3 regions of the Streptomyces sp. NPDC047880 genome follow, and region 1 is predicted to be linked to each of the others. Evidence: riboswitches for the same ligand, from Rfam matches in the RefSeq annotation. Region 1 holds a riboswitch; each other region holds the start of a gene.

Region 1 (5,758 bases):
GGTGGAGGCCTGGAGTTCGGCGAGGTAGCCGGTGCGTTCCAGGACGGCTTCCAGCACCGTGGCCGGTCCGGCGCCGGACTCGACGATGGTGCGGAGGTCCTCCATCAGCGCGTTGAACCGCTTGACGGCGTTGGTGGAGCGCGCGGCCATGCCGTACGCCTCGTCGACGCGCTTGAGCGCCTGCGGGAAGCTGATCTTCTCCCGCTGGGACAGGGCGTCGATCATCGCCTCGGCGCGGTCGCCGATGCCCCGCTTGGGGACGTTGAGGATCCGGCGCAGCGGCACCGAGTCCTCGGGGTTGGACAGCACGCGCAGGTAGGCCAGGACGTCCCGGACCTCCTTGCGCTCGTAGAAGCGGACGCCGCCGACGACCTTGTAGGGCAGGCCGACGCGGATGAAGACCTCTTCGAAGACACGGGACTGGGCGTTGGTGCGGTAGAAGACGGCGACGTCGCCGGCCTTGGCCTCGCCGGTGTCCGTGAGGCGGTCTATCTCGTCGGCGACGAACTGCGCCTCGTCGTGCTCGGTGTCGGCGACGTAGCCGGTGATCCGGGCGCCGGTGCCCGCGTTGGTCCACAGGTTCTTGGGGCGGCGGGACTCGTTGCGCTCGATGACGGCGTTGGCGGCGCTGAGGATCGTCTGTGTGGAGCGGTAGTTCTGCTCGAGCAGGATCGTCGTCGCGTCCGGGTAGTCCTCCTCGAACTGGAGGATGTTGCGGATCGTCGCGCCGCGGAAGGCGTAGATCGACTGGTCGGCGTCACCCACCACGCACAGCTCGGCGGGCGGGATCTCGGCCTCGGGCGGCACGTCGACCGGGTGCTCGGAGGTGCCGACCAGCTCGCGGACCAGGGCGTACTGCGCGTGGTTGGTGTCCTGGTACTCGTCGACCAGGACGTGCCGGAAGCGGCGGCGGTAGTGCTCGGCGACGTCCGGGAAGGCGCGCAGCAGGTTGACCGTCGTCATGATCAGGTCGTCGAAGTCGAGCGCGTTCGCCTCGCGCAGCCGCGACTGGTACATGGCGTAGGCCTGGGCGAGGGTCTTCTCGAAGCCGTCGGTGGCCTGGGCGGCGAAGTCCTCCTCGTCGATCAGCTCGTTCTTCAGGTTGCTGATCTTGGCGCTGAAGGACTTCGGCGGGAAACGCTTGGGGTCGAGGTCCAGGTCGCGGCAGACCAGGGCCATCAGGCGCTTGGAGTCGGCGGCGTCGTAGATCGAGAAGGAGGAGGTGAAGCCGAGCTTCTTGCTCTCCCGTCGCAGGATGCGCACGCACGCGCTGTGGAAGGTCATGACCCACATGGCGTTCGCGCGCGGGCCGACGAGCTGCTCGACACGCTCCTTCATCTCGCCGGCGGCCTTGTTGGTGAACGTGATCGCGAGGATCTGGCCCGGGTGCACGTCCCGCTCGGCGAGCAGGTGGGCGATGCGGTGCGTGAGCACACGGGTCTTGCCGGAGCCGGCGCCGGCCACGATGAGCAGGGGGGAGCCGGAGTGGACGACGGCGGCGCGCTGGTTGTCGTTCAGCCCTTCCAGCAGCGCGGCGGAGTCGATCACCGGGCGGGGGGCGCCGTCGCGGTAGTAGGCGTCCCGGTCCGGGGGCGTGTCGAACTTCCCGCCGAACAGATAGTCCGGGATCGGCTCCGGAACGTGATCGTCCTCGGGCGGCGGCGGGGGCTCGTCGGCCGGGCCCCGCTGGGCCTGGAGGTTCGCCAGGAAGTTGTCGTCAAAGAGGCTGCTCATCGCTCTCCGAGTCTAGGGCGCCCCACTGACAGCCCGCCGCCGCCCTGAGAACATCCCCGCGCGACCGACGGCCGGCCGAGCACCCGGCGGCGCGTTGTCGCCCTCCATGACCGCATGATCACGCCCTGCTACACCCACCCCATATGCGGATCTACAACCATCAATCCCCCTTGATCGCTCACTCTCGGCAACGCCCGGGGATAAGGTCACGAAAATGTATCGGGCATATCACCCATCAACCTTCACAGGGGCCACACGAGTTGGCTACCGTGCGACCAGGCCGCATGACCCCCACCGGCGAACGTCGCCGGGCCGCGCGGCCTCCGCCGAGTCCGGTGTGCCGCAGCGGCAGCCGGAGCCGGGGACCCAACCGTGAACCTGGGGTGAATCGGCCCGACTCCCTGTGCGGAGAGGCCGTAGGGCAAACCTTCCGAACCACCCGCCCGAACCCGACAGCTAACCCGGTAGGCGGAACATGGAAGGAGTCGCCTCCCTTGGCGTCGCACCGCAAGTCGCGTCCTACGGGTACGCGCGTGGCAGGCATACGGACCCCCGCCCTGGCAACGGCGGCCCTCACCTCCGTGGCCCTGCTCTCCCAGTCGGCCAACGCCGCCCCCGCGGCCGACGACAAGCCCAGCCTCGAGGAAATCGAGAAGAAGGTCGACGACCTGTACCGCCAGGCCGAGTCGGCGACCGACAAGTACAACGCGGCCAAGGAGAAGACCGCGAAGCAGCGCAAGCGCGTCGACACCCTCCTCGACGACGTCGCCCAGCGCACCCAGAAGCTCAACGAGGCGCGCGAGGAGCTGGGTTCCTTCGCCTCCGCCCAGTACCGCACCGGCGCCGCCGCCCCGGACACGGCGACGTTCCTGCTGGCGGACACCCCGCAGGACTACTTCGACCAGACCCAGCTGATGGACCGGATGACGGGCCGCCAGAAGGTCGCGGTCGACGATTACGTCACCCAGCAGTCCGAGACGATGAAGAAGCGCCAGGAGGCCACCGAGAGCCTCGAGACGCTCACCGAGTCGCAGGGCGACCTGAAGACGGCCAAGGCCACCGTCCAGCGCAAGCTCGCCGACGCGCGCGAGCTGATGTCGAAGCTGACCGCCGAGGAGAAGGCCCGGCTCGCGGCGATCGAGAAGGCAGAGCGGGAGGAGGCCGCCCGCAAGGCCGACGAGCTGGCCCGGCAGCAGGCCGCGCGGCAGCAGGCGCAGGAGGAGGCCGCCCGGCAGCAGGACGGCGGGACGGCCTCGTCGGGCTCCACTGGATCCACGGGCTCCGGCTCGCCCTCCTCGACGGCCCCGGCCGACTCCTCGTACGCCTCCAAGGCCGACAAGGCGCTGGCCTTCGCCCGCGCCCAGATCGGCAAGCCGTACGTGTGGGGCGCCGTCGGGCCCGGCTCGTACGACTGCTCGGGCCTGACCCAGGCCGCCTGGAAGGCCGCGGGCGTCACCCTGCCGCGCACGACCTACGACCAGGTGAACGCCGGAACCACGGTTCCGCTCTCCCAGGCCCAGCCCGGCGACCTGGTCTTCTTCTACGACGACGTCACCCACGTCGGGATCTACATCGGAAACGGCATGATGATCCACGCCCCGAAGCCCGGGACGTACGTCCGCGAGGAGTCGATCTACTACGACGGCGAGTCGGCGATCCACAGCGTGGTCCGCCCGGCCTGACCGGTCCCGTCACGTCTTCGAGGGGCACGGGCGCACGTTCCTGCGGGGCAAGGTCGCACGTTTTTGAGGGGCACGCGCGCGTGCCCCTCTCTCCTCGCGCGCGCCGCTCTCTAGCATCGGCGCTATGTCCGGTCCCTCCCTGTTCGCCACCTGGTGGTCGACATACGCGCTGGCGACCGGCATCGTGTCGGTCGGCCTGGACTCGGCGGGGTACGCGGTCCTCGCCCGCATCACCCTCGCCCTGGCCTGCGCGGGCTGGCTGGGGGCGGCCGCGGGCCTGGCCCAGCGGGCGCACGGCGAGTGGCGGACGGAGACGCCGGCCGAGCTCACCATGGTGGCGGCGACCGCCGTCCTCGGCACCGGCTTCTTGGCGACCGGACAGCAGACCCTGGCGGCGGCGCTGCTGGCGCTCGCCATGGTGCTCTGGGCGGTGCTGCTCACCACGGAGGCCCAGGGGCGCCGCGGAACGGTGTTCCTGCGCTGCGTGGCCACCGAGGGGCTCGCCGTGCTCGGCGCGACGCTCGCCGCAGCCGACGCGGCGGCCTGGCTCGCCCACGCGGCCCTCGTGCTGTTCTGGCTGGGACTCACGCTCTACGGCTTCGCCCTGTTCCGGTTCCAGCCCCGGCAGGTGGAGGAGGGGCGCGGGGACCAGTGGCTGGCGGCCGGCGCCCTCGCCCTCTCCGCACTCGCCGGGGCGCGTCTCCTCGCCGCCGACAGCCCGCGCCTGTACCTGTGGAACGAGGAGAACGCCGACGTCCTGCGCACGACGACGGTCACGCTGCTCGTGCTCGCACTGGTCGCCTGCGTCGCCCTGCTCCTCGCCGAGCTCTTCTGGCCCCGGCACCGCTACGACGTACGGCGCTGGGCGACCGTGTTCGCCGCGGTCGTGACGGCCGAGGCCGCCCTCGCGGTCGCCGCCGCTCTCGGCGTCCCCTGGCTCGATGTCGCCGGGGAGGTGCTGCTGTGGATCGCGGTGGCCGCCTGGCTCGGGTGCACCGTCTGGGCCCTCGCCTCCGCCCGGCGTTCCCGGATCAGGTCCAGAGCACGGCGATGAAGACGTTCGCCGTGGTCAGCAGACCCACCAGGCCGAAGAGGCCTTTGTCGACCTTCTCGTCGTCCCGCTTCACGTAGACCAGGCCGAGGATCACGATCAGCAGGGCCAGCTTCACGCCGATCTTGATGTTGTTCACGGTCTGGTCGTCGGCCTGGTTGAGGCCGACCAGGATCACACCCGTGACCAGCATCGTGAACGCACCGTGCAGCATCGCGGGGGTGAAGCGGGCGGTGCCCTCGCCCATCGCCTTCATCTGGGTGAGGAAGCCGCCCAGGAGCGAGGCGATGCCGATGATGTGGAGGCCGACGAAGAGGTGGATGAGTACGTCCATGGGGCCGGAGCCTAATCAGGGCCTCCAGGGCCGCCCGACACCGGCCCATGGGTACACACATGCACCCCATAGCATCCGATCACGGTCACTCGCTGACGATTCGACGCATCGGTCATCACGCTGAGTGAAGTAGACGGCGCCGCAGCGGACTCGCGGTCGCATACGGTCACCGTCGGTCCTCTCGAGACACTTCCGCACACCCGCCACCGGCCCGCCACAGTGACGCTTAGCGTCCCCACCAGGTGCCCGGCTCCCCACCGCCGCCCGGGCCAGGGGCGGCAGTCGGACACCACCGCCGAAACAGTCCGGCGGCGGTCCGCTCCCCCTGTGCGGGCCGTCGCCGGACGCGCAGGCCGCCCGTCCGCTCCCCGCCGGCGGCCGCACCCGCCGGCGGTCGAGGAAAGGACGTGGCCTCCAGTTGGCAGCGCACCGCAAGCCCCGACAGCGCGCATTGGGTGGCGGCAAGGCCCGTACGGCCGTCACGATCGCCCTCGCGGGCGCGGCGACGGCGACGGGCTTCGACGGAACCGGACACGCCGAACCACAGCTCACCCCCGGCCAGGTCAAGGCCAAGGTGGACCAGCTGTACCAGGAGGCGGAGGTCGCCACCGAGAAGTACAACGGCGCGAAGGAGAAGGCCGCGGCGGCCGGGCAGCGGCTGAGGGACCTCCAGGACCAGGCGGCGCGCAAGGAGGAGCGTCTCAACTCCGCCCGCGACGCCCTGGGATCGGTCGCCGCCGCGCAGTACCGCGCCGGTGGTATCGACCCCGCGGTGCAGCTCGCCCTCTCCGACGATCCCGACCGGTACCTCGAGAACGCCGAGTTCGTCGAGCGGGCCGAGACCCGGCAGAGCGCCGCCGTGGCGCGTGTGCGCAAGCAGCTCCGGGAGATCGAGCAGCTGCGCGGCGCCGCCCACATCGAGCTGACGTCCCTGAAGTCGCGGCAGGGCGAGCTGAA
Region 2 (5,758 bases), on a different contig from region 1:
CCCCCGCGACGGCTCGCTGCCGGAGACGATCGGCGAGCAGCTGCGCGAGGTCGTCGAGGAGGAGGTCCCGGCCCGTGCCCTGATGGCCGCCTACCGGCTGCCGCACGACGGCACGCGCGCGTGCGACGCGGTCGACCTGGCCCTCACCGTCCTCGGCGGCGGCGAGTCCTCCCGCCTGTACAACCGGCTCGTGCGCCGCGACCGTACGGCCGTGGCGGCCGGCTTCGGCCTGCTGCGGCTCGCCGGGGCGCCCTCCCTGGGGTGGCTGGACGTGAAGACGTCCGGTGACGTGGAGGTTCCGGTCATCGAGACCGCCATCGACGAGGAGCTCGCCCGGTTCGCCGAGGAGGGCCCCACGGCCGAGGAGATGGAGCGCGCCCAGGCCCAGTTGGAGCGCGAGTGGCTGGACCGGCTCGGCACGGTCGCGGGCCGCGCCGACGAACTGTGCCGGTACGCCGTGCTGTTCGGCGACCCGCAGCTCGCCCTGACCGCCGTCCAGCGCGTGCTGGAGATCACGCCGGAGGAGGTCCAGGAGGTCGCCAAGGCCCGCCTGCGGCCCGACAACCGTGCGGTCCTCGTCTACGAGCCGACCGCCCCCGAAGCCCCCGCCGACCAGGACGAGAACGAGGAGGCGGCCCGGTGACCGAGCTCGCCACGATGGACTTCCACCCCCGGCCGCAGGCGGGCGACGCCAAGCCGTGGGCTTTCCCCGCCCCAGAGCGCGGTGCGCTCGACAACGGCCTGACGGTGCTGCGCTGCCACCGTCCCGGCCAGCAGGTCGTCGCCGTGGAGGTGCTGCTCGACGCCCCCCTGGACGCCGAGCCCGCCGGCCTCGACGGTGTGGCCACGATCATGGCCCGGGCGTTCTCCGAGGGCACCGACAAGCACTCCGCCGAGGACTTCGCGGCCGAGCTGGAGCGTGCCGGCGCCACCCTCGACGCGCACGCCGACCATCCCGGCGTCCGGCTCAGCCTGGAGGTGCCGGCCTCCCGGCTCGCCAAGGGGCTGGGGCTGATCGCCGACGCACTGCGGGCGCCCGCCTTCGCCGACAGCGAGGTCGAGCGGCTGGTGAACAACCGCCTCGACGAGATCCCGCACGAGCTGGCCAACCCCTCCCGGCGTGCCGCGAAGGAGCTCTCCAAGGAGCTGTTCCCGGCGGACTCCCGCATGTCGCGGCCGCGGCAGGGCACCGAGGAGACCGTCGCCGCGATCGACTCCGCGGCCGTACGGGCTTTCTACGAGAAGCACGTCCGTCCCGCCACCGCCACCGCGGTGGTCGTCGGCGACCTCACCGGCATCGACCTCGACGCCCTGCTCGCGGACACGCTGGGCGCCTGGACGGGCTCCCCGGCCGAGCCGCGGCCCGTGCTGCCGGTGACCGCCGACGACACCGGCCGGGTCGTCATCGTGGACCGCCCAGGCGCCGTCCAGACGCAGCTGCTGATCGGCCGGATCGGTCCGGACCGGCACGACCGCGTGTGGCCCGCGCAGGTGCTCGGCACGTACTGCCTGGGCGGCACCCTCACGTCGCGCCTGGACCGCGTCCTGCGCGAGGAGAAGGGCTACACCTATGGCGTCCGGGCGTTCGGCCAGGTCCTCAGGTCCGCCCCGGACGGCACCGGTGCCGCGATGCTCGCCATCAGCGGTTCCGTCGACACGCCCAACACCGGCCCCGCCCTGGAGGACCTCTGGACGGTGCTGCGCACCCTGGCAGCGGAGGGCCTGACCGACGCCGAGCGGGACGTCGCCGTGCAGAACCTGGTCGGCGTGGCGCCGCTGAAGTACGAGACGGCGGCGGCCGTCGCGAGCACGCTGGCCGACCAGGTCGAGCAGCACCTGCCGGACGACTACCAGGCCACGCTGTACCGGCAGCTCGCCGCTACCGGCACCGTGGAGGCCACCGCGGCGGCCGTCAGCGCCTTCCCGGTGGACCGTCTGGTGACCGTCCTCGTCGGTGACGCGGCGCAGATCAAGGCGCCCGTGGAGGCCCTCGGCATCGGCGAAGTCACCGTCGTCACCGCTGAGTAGCCGCACGCGCGTGCAGGGGCCCTGGTTGTCTTCCACGGCACCAGGGCCCCTTTATGCCCGAATTGGTATGGGAGTTGCCTGTCTGCCCTGTGGGATGCGCTACAAAAGCCGGGATCCGTTTGGGAATTGAAAGCGGCGCCGCTTAGCGTCATCCGGGCTGTTCGTCAGGCAGTGCGCCGCGCCCGCGGCACCGGACAGTCATCGCCGAGTCCCCGTACGGCGCGAGCCAGGGGAGCCGGGGACCCACCGCAGTCCCTGGGGTGAATCGGACGCCCGCGCGTACCGCGAGGGAGTCCGTAGGAGACCTTCCTGCTCCGAACCCGTCAGCTAACCCGGTAGGCGAGAGGGAAGGAAAGGATCAGCCACCACATGGCGTTCACTCGCGCCACCGGGAAGCACCGTCGTCCCAGCAGGATCCAGCGCGGCACCGCCCGCGCGGCGGGCGTCGCGGCCCTCGCCACCACCGGCGTGATCGGCACCGTGGCGGCCCCCGCGGCCTTCGCCGCCGAGCCCAGCGCGGAGCAGACGGGTCTCACCCCGGTCGTCACCATGGGCGACACCGTGGCCCAGCAGATCGACGCCCAGGCCGTCGCGCAGCAGCAGGCCGCCGACGAGGCCGCCGCCAAGCAGAAGGCCGAGGAGGCCGCCCGCAAGCGGGCCGCCGAGGTGGCCGAGAAGGCCAAGGAGGCGGCCGAGAAGGCCCGTGCGGCCAAGGAGCGCGCCGCCCGCGAGGCCGAGCGCAAGCGTCTCAACGCCTTCGTGTCCCCGATCTCCGGCTCGTACGTCTCCACCGCCTACAAGGCCAGCAGCGGTCTGTGGTCCTCCGGCAGCCACACCGGCGTGGACTTCCACGCCGCCAGCGGCACCTCCGTCCACGCGGTCGGCATGGGCGAGGTCGTCGAGGCCGGCTGGGGCGGCTCCTACGGCAACAACATCGTGATCAAGATGAACGACGGCACCTACACCCAGTACGGCCACCTGTCGTCCATCAGCGTCTCGGTCGGCCAGAAGGTCACCCCCGGCCAGCAGATCGGCCTGTCCGGTGCGACCGGCAACGTCACCGGCCCGCACCTGCACTTCGAGGCCCGAACGAGCCCCGAGTACGGCTCCGACATCGACCCGGTCGCCTACCTCCGTTCGCACGGCGTCAGCCTCTGACCGGAACCTCATCGCCGTTCCCGAAAGCCCCGGCTCCCCGAGCCGGGGCTTTCGGCGTTTGCGGCCTCCGGACGGCTCCCGGGGCGGTCCTCAGGGATGGCTCCTCGGACGTCCGCTGTCCAAAAAATATCCATGGATTCCCGCTTGCCGTCGGAAATTCCCGCTCATTGCAATAGAGTCACGGAACACGCGCCGCTCGCCGGCGTTTCACGGGGATTAAGCGGAGGTCGGTCATGCGTATTCCCGCGCACTCGGTGTGCACTGCCATCCGGGACGACATCGTCGCGGGGGTCCACGCGCGCGGCAGCCGGCTCACCGAGGAACTCCTCGCACGCCGCTACGGCGTCTCGCGTGTGCCCGTCCGGGAGGCGCTGCGCACACTGGAGGCCGAGGGCTTCGTGGTGACCCGCAGGCACGCGGGTGCATGCGTGGCCGAACCCACCGAGCAGGAGGCTGCCGACCTGCTGGAGATGCGGATGCTCCTGGAGCCGCTCGGCGCGGCCCGGGCCGCCCAGCGCCGTACCGAGGCGCATCTGAAGGTCCTGCGCGGCCTGGTCCGGCTGGGTCAGGACCGGGCCCGCCGCGGCACCGGCGACGACCTGCGCTCCCTGGGCGTGTGGTTCCACGAGACGCTCGCCCAGGCCTCCGGCAGCCCCGCCCTGACGTCGATGCTGACCCAGCTCCGCCACAAGATCGCGTGGATGTACACCGTGGAGGCGCCGCTCAGCCCGGTGGAGTCCTGGACGGAGCACGGCGCGATCGTGGATGCGGTGGCGCGCGGGGACGGCGAGCGCGCGCGGGCGGTCACGGCGCTGCACGCCGAGCGCGCGGCCGGGGCGCACCGCCTGCGTATCGGCTCCGCCGGGGAGCGCGCCGACCGTGTGAGGAACTCGCAACATGCCGTCAACACGGCGAGCCTGCGGCATTAACACGGAAGCCGTATACAAAGAGAGGGTAATTCTCGGGGTTCCTCGGGTGCGCTCGGTTATTCCCGGGCTTCTCGAGGGTTTATTTCGGCTGCCCGGACACGGAATTACTTCTGCCTGTCGACCGGTAATGGCGAAGGGCTCGCCCGGTGAATTCGGACGAGCCCTTCAGTGTGCGCCGGACAGGGCGCCGGGGAAATCACACGGTCTCGGGCAGTTCCTCGAGACCCTCGGAGACCAGCTTCGCCAGCCGGTCGAGGGCGGCGTCCGCGCCCTCGGCGTCGGAGGCGAGGACGATCTCCTCGCCTCCCTGGGCGCCGAGGCCCAGGACGGCCAGCATCGAGGCCGCGTTGACGGGGTTGCCGTCAGCCTTGGCGATCGTCACCGGGACGCCTGCGGCCGTGGCGGCTCGGACGAAGATGGAAGCGGGGCGGGCGTGGAGGCCCTCGGCCCAGCCGACGTTGACGCGGCGCTCAGCCATGTGTTGCTGCCCTTCGGTGTTCAGGGTTGTCTAGACCAGTTTCCCATAACGTGAAGCCACCCGGAGCGGTTCTCTCGGTCCACTCCGCAGGTGCCGTCGGATCGCGGCCTCGACCCGACTGACGCCCTCCACAGACTGCCTCGCGCCGTTGTCAGGCGCTAGCCGTACTCTGGGGCCCATGCAGACCTCGCCGGACCGGCACGAGTATCCCGCCCACTGGGAAGCCGACGTGGTGCTGCGCGACGGAGGCACCGCGCGCATCCGGCCCATCACCGTTGATGACGCCGATCGCCTGGTCAGCTTCTATGAGCAGGTCTCCGACGAGTCGAAGTACTACCGCTTCTTCGCGCCGTACCCGCGCCTGTCCGCCAAGGACGTCCACCGCTTCACGCACCACGACTTTGTGGACCGGGTGGGACTCGCGGCCACGGTCGGCGGCGAGTTCATCGCCACCGTACGCTACGACCGGATCGGCGCGGACGGAACGCCCGCGTCCGCACCCGCCGACGAGGCCGAGGTCGCCTTCCTCGTGCAGGACGCCCACCAGGGCCGCGGAGTCGCCTCCGCCCTGCTCGAACACATCGGAGCCGTAGCCCGCGAGCGCGGCATCCGCCGTTTCGCCGCCGAGGTGCTGCCCGCCAACACCAAGATGATCAAGGTGTTCACGGACGCCGGCTACACCCAGAAGCGCAGCTTCGAGGACGGCGTCGTCCGTCTGGAGTTCGACCTCGAACCCACCGACCGCTCCCTCGCCGTGCAGTACGCGCGCGAACACCGCGCCGAGGCGCGCTCCGTGCAGCGGCTGCTGGCCCCCGGCTCGGTCGCCGTCATCGGTGCCGGCCGCACACCCGGCGGCGTGGGCCGCAGCGTCCTCGGGAACATCCGGGACGCCGGTTACACCGGCCGCCTGTACGCGGTGAACAAGGCCCTCCCCGAGGGGCACAAGGAGCTCGACGGCGTGCCCGCCCACCGTTCGGTGCGGGACATCGACGGCCCGGTCGACCTCGCGGTCGTCGCCGTACCCGCCGAGCACGTCCCCGAGGTCGTCACCGAGTGCGGCGAACACGGCGTGCAGGGGCTGGTCGTGGTCTCCGCCGGGTACGCCGAGAGCGGCCCCGAGGGGCGCGAACGCCAGCGCGCCCTGGTGCGGCACGCGCGCACGTAC
Region 3 (5,758 bases), on a different contig from region 1:
CTACGACGGCCCCGTCGAACTCGCCACCTGGCGCTTCGCCACGCAGTCCCTCACCCTCGGCGGGCAGCGCATCGAGGAGGGCGACCCCGTCCTCGTCGTGCTGGCCGCCGCGGACCGGGACCCGGAGCGGTTCGCCGATCCGGACGTCCTGGACCTCTCCCGCCGTGACAACCAGCACCTCGGATACGGCCACGGCATCCACTACTGCCTCGGCGCCCCGCTGGCCCGCCTGGAGGGCCAGACCGCGCTCGCCACGCTCCTCACCCGGCTCCCGGACCTCCGGCTCGCCGTGGATCCGGCCGAGCTGAGGTGGCGTGGCGGCCTCATCATGCGGGGGCTGCGCACGCTGCCGGTGGAGTTCGCACCGGCCGGACGTGACGAAACATCAGGTCTGTGATCTTCACGTGATCTGCGCGGCATGAACTTGTGACAAGTGATCGTCTGCCGATACGTTCACCCATCAACGCGGCCGGTATCGCGCCGCGTCGGTCACTGCTGTCACGTGAAAGGTCTCCGTATGCTCTCCGGGAACGGTCGGCACCGTCGCCCCCGCCAGGCTCCGGCTCTCCTCGTCGCGGCCGGAGTGACCGGCTCCGCCATCGCGATCCCCCTCCTCGGGGCCTCCGGCGCCAGCGCGGCCGACGGCACGACCTGGGACCGGGTCGCGGACTGCGAGTCCGGCGGCGCCTGGAGCCAGAACAGCGGCAACGGCTACTACGGCGGCCTGCAGTTGTCCCAGGAGGACTGGGAGGGCCACGGCGGCCTCGACTACGCCGCGAGCGCCGACCTGGCCAGCCGCTCCCAGCAGATAGCCGTGGCCGAGAGAATCCTCGCCGACCAGGGGGTCGGCGCATGGCGCACCTGTGGCCTGCTCTCCGGCCTCGAACAGGACAAGGAATCAGATTCATCCGAATCGTCGGAATCGTCCGACTCGTCCGGTGAAGTGGACTCGCCCGGTTTGCTCGACTCGCTCGGTTCGTCCCTGTCGGAGAGCGCTTCCCCGTCGCCCTCGTCGTCGCCTGACGGGTCGTCGGCCTCGAAGGATGAGAACGCCGATCCGGACAAGTCGCCCGAATCCACCGAATCGCCGAAGGGTCGGCAGTCCGGCAGCTCCTCGTCGGCCGGCTCCAAGGGTGACAAGTCCAACTCGCAGTCCGCGGGCGACTCCTCGGAGCTGACCGACACCGGCTCCGGCCGCCATCGCGGCCCCAGCGCCGACGAGACCCGGGAGTCCGAGGACGGTCGTACGGGCGGGTCCACGGGCCGGCACGCCTCGCGCGGTGACGACAGCTCCCGCGACGCCTCCGAGGGTGCCTACATCGTGGGTGTCGGCGACAGCCTCTGGTCCATCGCCGACTCCCTTGACGTCAGCGGCGGATGGCACGAGCTCTACGAGAGCAACGAGAAGTCCGTCGGCGCCGACCCGGACCTCATCCTCCCCGGTGAGAAGCTCACGGTGGAGGGCGAAGCGGACGAGAAGTAGCTGTTCGGGCAGTGCGGAAACCGGGGCGGAAGTCGCCCCGAAACCGTGCGAGTTAGCGCCCCGATTCGCGGCTGATGTCCCGTTTGGGGCCCTGAGAGATAGATCTCAGAAGCCCTGATCGTCTTTGAAATTCCGCCGATCGCGTGTCTACGGTCATGACCGCTCGCCACCGCGAGCCCCGGCTGCCGCAACGCCGAATCCTGCCAGCGGCCGCACGGGAACAGTCGTCGCGTCAAGCGCCGTAGGCAGGAGCGGGGGACCCAAGGTAGGTGCCCGACCGGCAGGTTGTGCCGGAAGGGCTTGGGGTGAAGCCGTGTCCCGGGAGGGACGCGGCCGGGCAACTCAACCGGCCCGAACCCGACAGCTCACCTCGCAGGCGTCGGTGAGGGGATCCATCCATGCTGTTTTCCAGCAAGGGCAAGCACCGTCGTCCGTCCAAGGCCACCCGTGCCATCGCCGTCGCCGGTGTCGCCGGCGCCGCCGTCGCCGCCCCGCTGATGGCGGCCGGCAACGCCTCCGCCGCCACCGCCTCCGAGTGGGACGCGGTCGCCCAGTGCGAGTCCGGCGGCGACTGGTCCATCAACACCGGCAACGGCTACTACGGCGGTCTGCAGTTCTCCGCCTCCACCTGGGCCGCTTACGGCGGCACCCAGTACGCTTCCACCGCCGACAAGGCCAGCAAGGACCAGCAGATCCAGGTCGCCGAGAAGGTCCTGGCGAGCCAGGGCAAGGGCGCCTGGCCGGTCTGTGGCAAGGGCCTGTCGAGCGCCGGCTACACCGGCGGCGGCTCCTCGAGCGACTCCGGCAGCACCTCGCAGCAGAGCACCGACTCCCGCGAGACCCAGCAGCAGCCGGCCTCCCGCTCCGACGAGCGCCCGGCGGCCAAGAAGACCGTCACCACCCCGACCGGCAAGAAGGTCAAGAAGGGCGACGGCGAGTACAAGGTCGTCAAGGGCGACACCCTCAGCTCGATCGCCGCGGACAAGAAGGTCAAGGGCGGCTGGGAGAAGCTGTTCGAGCTGAACAAGGACATCCTCGAGGACGCCAACCTCATCTACCCGGGCCAGCAGCTGCACCTGAAGTAAGCAGCGGCCCACCCGGACCCTCCCGGGTCCACGGGCTCCCCGCCCCGGTGCGTCACCCCCCGTACGCACCGGGGCGGGGTTTTTTCGGCAACGGGCTTTGTTCCGTTCGGAAACAATTTACTCTCGGTTCTGTCCATGAGGTGGGCGACCCGGTGGCCGATCGCCCCGGGCCGGTTAGGCTCATGTCGCGAGCCACCGGGCCCGCACCTCGCCGGGTCCGCGCGACCCGCGTACCGCGTCACATCAAGAAGGAGATGCTCGTGCCGTCCATCGACGTCGTCGTAGCCCGGGAAATCCTGGACTCCCGAGGCAACCCCACGGTCGAGGTCGAGGTCGGCCTCGACGACGGCAGCACCGGTCGTGCCGCCGTCCCGTCCGGCGCCTCCACGGGCGCCTTCGAGGCCATCGAGCTCCGCGACGGCGACTCGAACCGCTACCTCGGCAAGGGCGTGGAGAAGGCCGTCCTCGCCGTCATCGAGCAGATCGGCCCGGAGCTGGTCGGCTATGACGCCACCGAGCAGCGCCTGATCGACCAGGCGATGTTCGACCTGGACGCCACCGACAACAAGGGCTCCCTCGGCGCCAACGCCATCCTCGGCGTCTCGCTCGCCGTCGCCCACGCCGCCTCCGAGGCCAGCGACCTGCCGCTGTTCCGCTACCTGGGCGGCCCCAACGCGCACCTGCTGCCGGTGCCGATGATGAACATCCTGAACGGCGGCTCGCACGCCGACTCCAACGTGGACATCCAGGAGTTCATGATCGCCCCGATCGGCGCGGAGTCCTTCTCCGAGGCCCTGCGCTGGGGTGCCGAGGTCTACCACACGCTGAAGAAGGTCCTGAAGAGCAAGGGCCTGGCCACCGGCCTCGGCGACGAGGGCGGCTTCGCCCCGAACCTCGGCTCCAACCGCGAGGCCCTCGACCTCATCCTCGAGGCCATCAAGGAGGCCGGCTACACCCCCGGCGAGCAGATCGCCCTCGCCCTCGACGTCGCCGCCTCCGAGTTCTACAAGGACGGCTCCTACACCTTCGAGGGCAAGACCCGCTCCGCCGCCGAGATGACCGAGTACTACGCGGAGCTCGTCGACGCGTACCCGCTCGTCTCCATCGAGGACCCGCTGTTCGAGGACGACTGGGAGGGCTGGAAGACCATCACCGCCAAGCTCGGTGACAAGGTCCAGCTCGTCGGCGACGACCTGTTCGTCACCAACCCCGAGCGCCTCGCCCGCGGCATCGAGGAGGGCGCGGCCAACGCGCTGCTCGTGAAGGTGAACCAGATCGGTTCGCTCACCGAGACGCTGGACGCCGTCGAGCTGGCCCAGCGCAACGGCTTCAAGTGCATGATGTCCCACCGATCCGGCGAGACCGAGGACGTCACCATCGCCGACCTGGCCGTCGCGACCAACTGCGGCCAGATCAAGACCGGCGCCCCGGCCCGCTCCGAGCGCGTCGCCAAGTACAACCAGCTGCTGCGCATCGAGGAGATCCTCGACGACGCCGCGGTCTACGCCGGCCGCAGCGCCTTCCCGCGGTTCAAGGGCTGACCCGGCACTGACCCCTACGGGGTCAAGCCGTAGCCAGTCGTACGTACGTCCCCGTACCCGGTCCCGTACCGTGTCCGGGGACGTACGCGCGTAGGACGGTGGAGCGGGAGGCGGACAGATGGCCGTGAAGGACCGGGACCGGTTCTCCACCGCGACCAGGATCCGGTTGCTCGGCGAGCAGACCGCGGCCCGGGTCTACCGTTCCCAGACCAGGCGCCAGGCCCGCCGCTCGCGGCTGACCGGCCGGGCCGCGCTGCTCGCCCTGGTGATGTGCTCGCTGATCGTGGCCCTGGCCTACCCGATGCGGGAGTACGTCTCGCAGCGCGCCGAGATCGACGACCTGCAGCGCGAGCAGCGGCAGGCCCGTGAGCGCGTCGAACGGCTGCGCGACCTGAAGGCGCGCTGGCAGGACGACGCGTACGCCGAGCAGCAGATCCGGCAGCGGTTGCACTACGTGATGCCGGGGGAGACGGGCTTCATCGTCGTCGACCCGCACGCGGCGAAGCAGTCGCGCACCGACCTGGGGGCGGCCGACCGTCCCTGGTACTCGAACGTCTGGGACGGGGTCGACAAGGCCGACGCCTCCGACCGGTGACCCGAACCCCTGCCAGTGACCCGAAACCAGAGAAAGACAGCCTGAAGACAGTCATGGAAACGCCCCCGCCGACCACCCCGCGCACCGAGCCGACCGACGCCGACGTCGAGGCCTTCAAGCAGCAGCTCGGTCGGCCCCCGCGCGGTCTGCGCGCGATCGCGCACCGCTGCCCGTGCGGACAGCCCGACGTCGTCGAGACGGCCCCGCGGCTGCCGGACGGCACGCCGTTCCCCACGCTATACTACCTGACGTGCCCGAAGGCGAACTCGGCCATCGGCACGCTGGAGGCCAACGGCGTGATGAAGGAGATGACCGAGCGGCTCGGCTCGGACCCGGAGCTGGCCGCGGCCTACCGCGCCGCGCACGAGGACTACATCCGGCGGCGCGACGAGATCGAGGAGCTGAAGAACTTCCCGAGCGCGGGGGGCATGCCGGACCGGGTGAAGTGCCTGCACGTCCTGGTGGCCCACTCGCTGGCCGCGGGGCCGGGGGTGAACCCGCTGGGCGACGAGGCGCTGGCGATGCTGCCGGAGTGGTGGCGCAAGGGCGCCTGTGTGACGACCGCCGAGGAGGACGCACAGTGACCCGTGTCGCCGCCGTGGACTGCGGTACGAACTCCATCCGGCTGCTGGTCGCCGACGCCGACCCGGAAACCGGAGAGCTGACCGACCTGGACCGCCGGATGATGGTCGTGCGGCTCGGGCAGGGTGTCGACCGCACCGGCCGGCTCGCCCCCGAGGCGCTCGAGCGGACCTTCGCGGCGTGCCGCGAGTACGCCGGGATCATCAAGGAGCACGGCGCGGAGCGGCTGCGGTTCGTGGCCACGTCCGCGTCCCGGGACGCCGAGAACCGGGACGAGTTCGTGCGCGGCGTGCTGGACATCCTCGGCGTGGAGCCCGAGGTGATCACCGGGGACCAGGAGGCCGAGTTCTCCTTCACCGGCGCCACCAAGGAGCTCGCCGGGGACGACCGCCTTGCCAAGCCCTATCTGGTCGTGGACATCGGCGGCGGTTCGACCGAGTTCGTCGTGGGCGACGACCACGTCCGGGCGGCC

What was found. Region 1 has a riboswitch for cyclic di-AMP ahead of AB0937_RS24035 (NlpC/P60 family protein). Riboswitches for the same ligand answer to the same signal wherever they lie in the genome.
Region 2: another riboswitch for cyclic di-AMP. It lies ahead of AB0937_RS24435 (M23 family metallopeptidase); the one in region 1 lies ahead of AB0937_RS24035 (NlpC/P60 family protein).
Region 3: another riboswitch for cyclic di-AMP. It lies ahead of AB0937_RS17535 (transglycosylase family protein); the one in region 1 lies ahead of AB0937_RS24035 (NlpC/P60 family protein).

What each region holds. Positions count from the first base shown of each region.
Region 1 covers NZ_JBEZOK010000016.1:188,309-194,066, forward strand. The annotation lists gene pcrA (DNA helicase PcrA) at 1-1,734, opposite strand, end outside; cyclic di-AMP (ydaO/yuaA leader) riboswitch at 2,049-2,220, shown strand; gene AB0937_RS24035 (NlpC/P60 family protein) at 2,229-3,416, shown strand; gene AB0937_RS24040 (hypothetical protein) at 3,541-4,470, shown strand; gene AB0937_RS24045 (hypothetical protein) at 4,448-4,801, opposite strand; gene AB0937_RS24050 (NlpC/P60 family protein) at 5,220-5,758, shown strand, end outside.
Region 2 covers NZ_JBEZOK010000017.1:71,901-77,658, reverse strand. The annotation lists gene AB0937_RS24445 (pitrilysin family protein) at 1-643, shown strand, start outside; gene AB0937_RS24440 (pitrilysin family protein) at 640-2,028, shown strand; cyclic di-AMP (ydaO/yuaA leader) riboswitch at 2,221-2,385, shown strand; gene AB0937_RS24435 (M23 family metallopeptidase) at 2,398-3,186, shown strand; gene AB0937_RS24430 (GntR family transcriptional regulator) at 3,420-4,115, shown strand; gene AB0937_RS24425 (HPr family phosphocarrier protein) at 4,312-4,593, opposite strand; gene AB0937_RS24420 (GNAT family N-acetyltransferase) at 4,772-5,758, shown strand, end outside.
Region 3 covers NZ_JBEZOK010000010.1:92,239-97,996, reverse strand. The annotation lists gene AB0937_RS17545 (cytochrome P450) at 1-397, shown strand, start outside; gene AB0937_RS17540 (transglycosylase family protein) at 518-1,483, shown strand; cyclic di-AMP (ydaO/yuaA leader) riboswitch at 1,711-1,877, shown strand; gene AB0937_RS17535 (transglycosylase family protein) at 1,882-2,568, shown strand; gene eno (phosphopyruvate hydratase) at 2,829-4,109, shown strand; gene AB0937_RS17525 (septum formation initiator family protein) at 4,228-4,704, shown strand; gene AB0937_RS17520 (DUF501 domain-containing protein) at 4,758-5,288, shown strand; gene AB0937_RS17515 (Ppx/GppA phosphatase family protein) at 5,285-5,758, shown strand, end outside.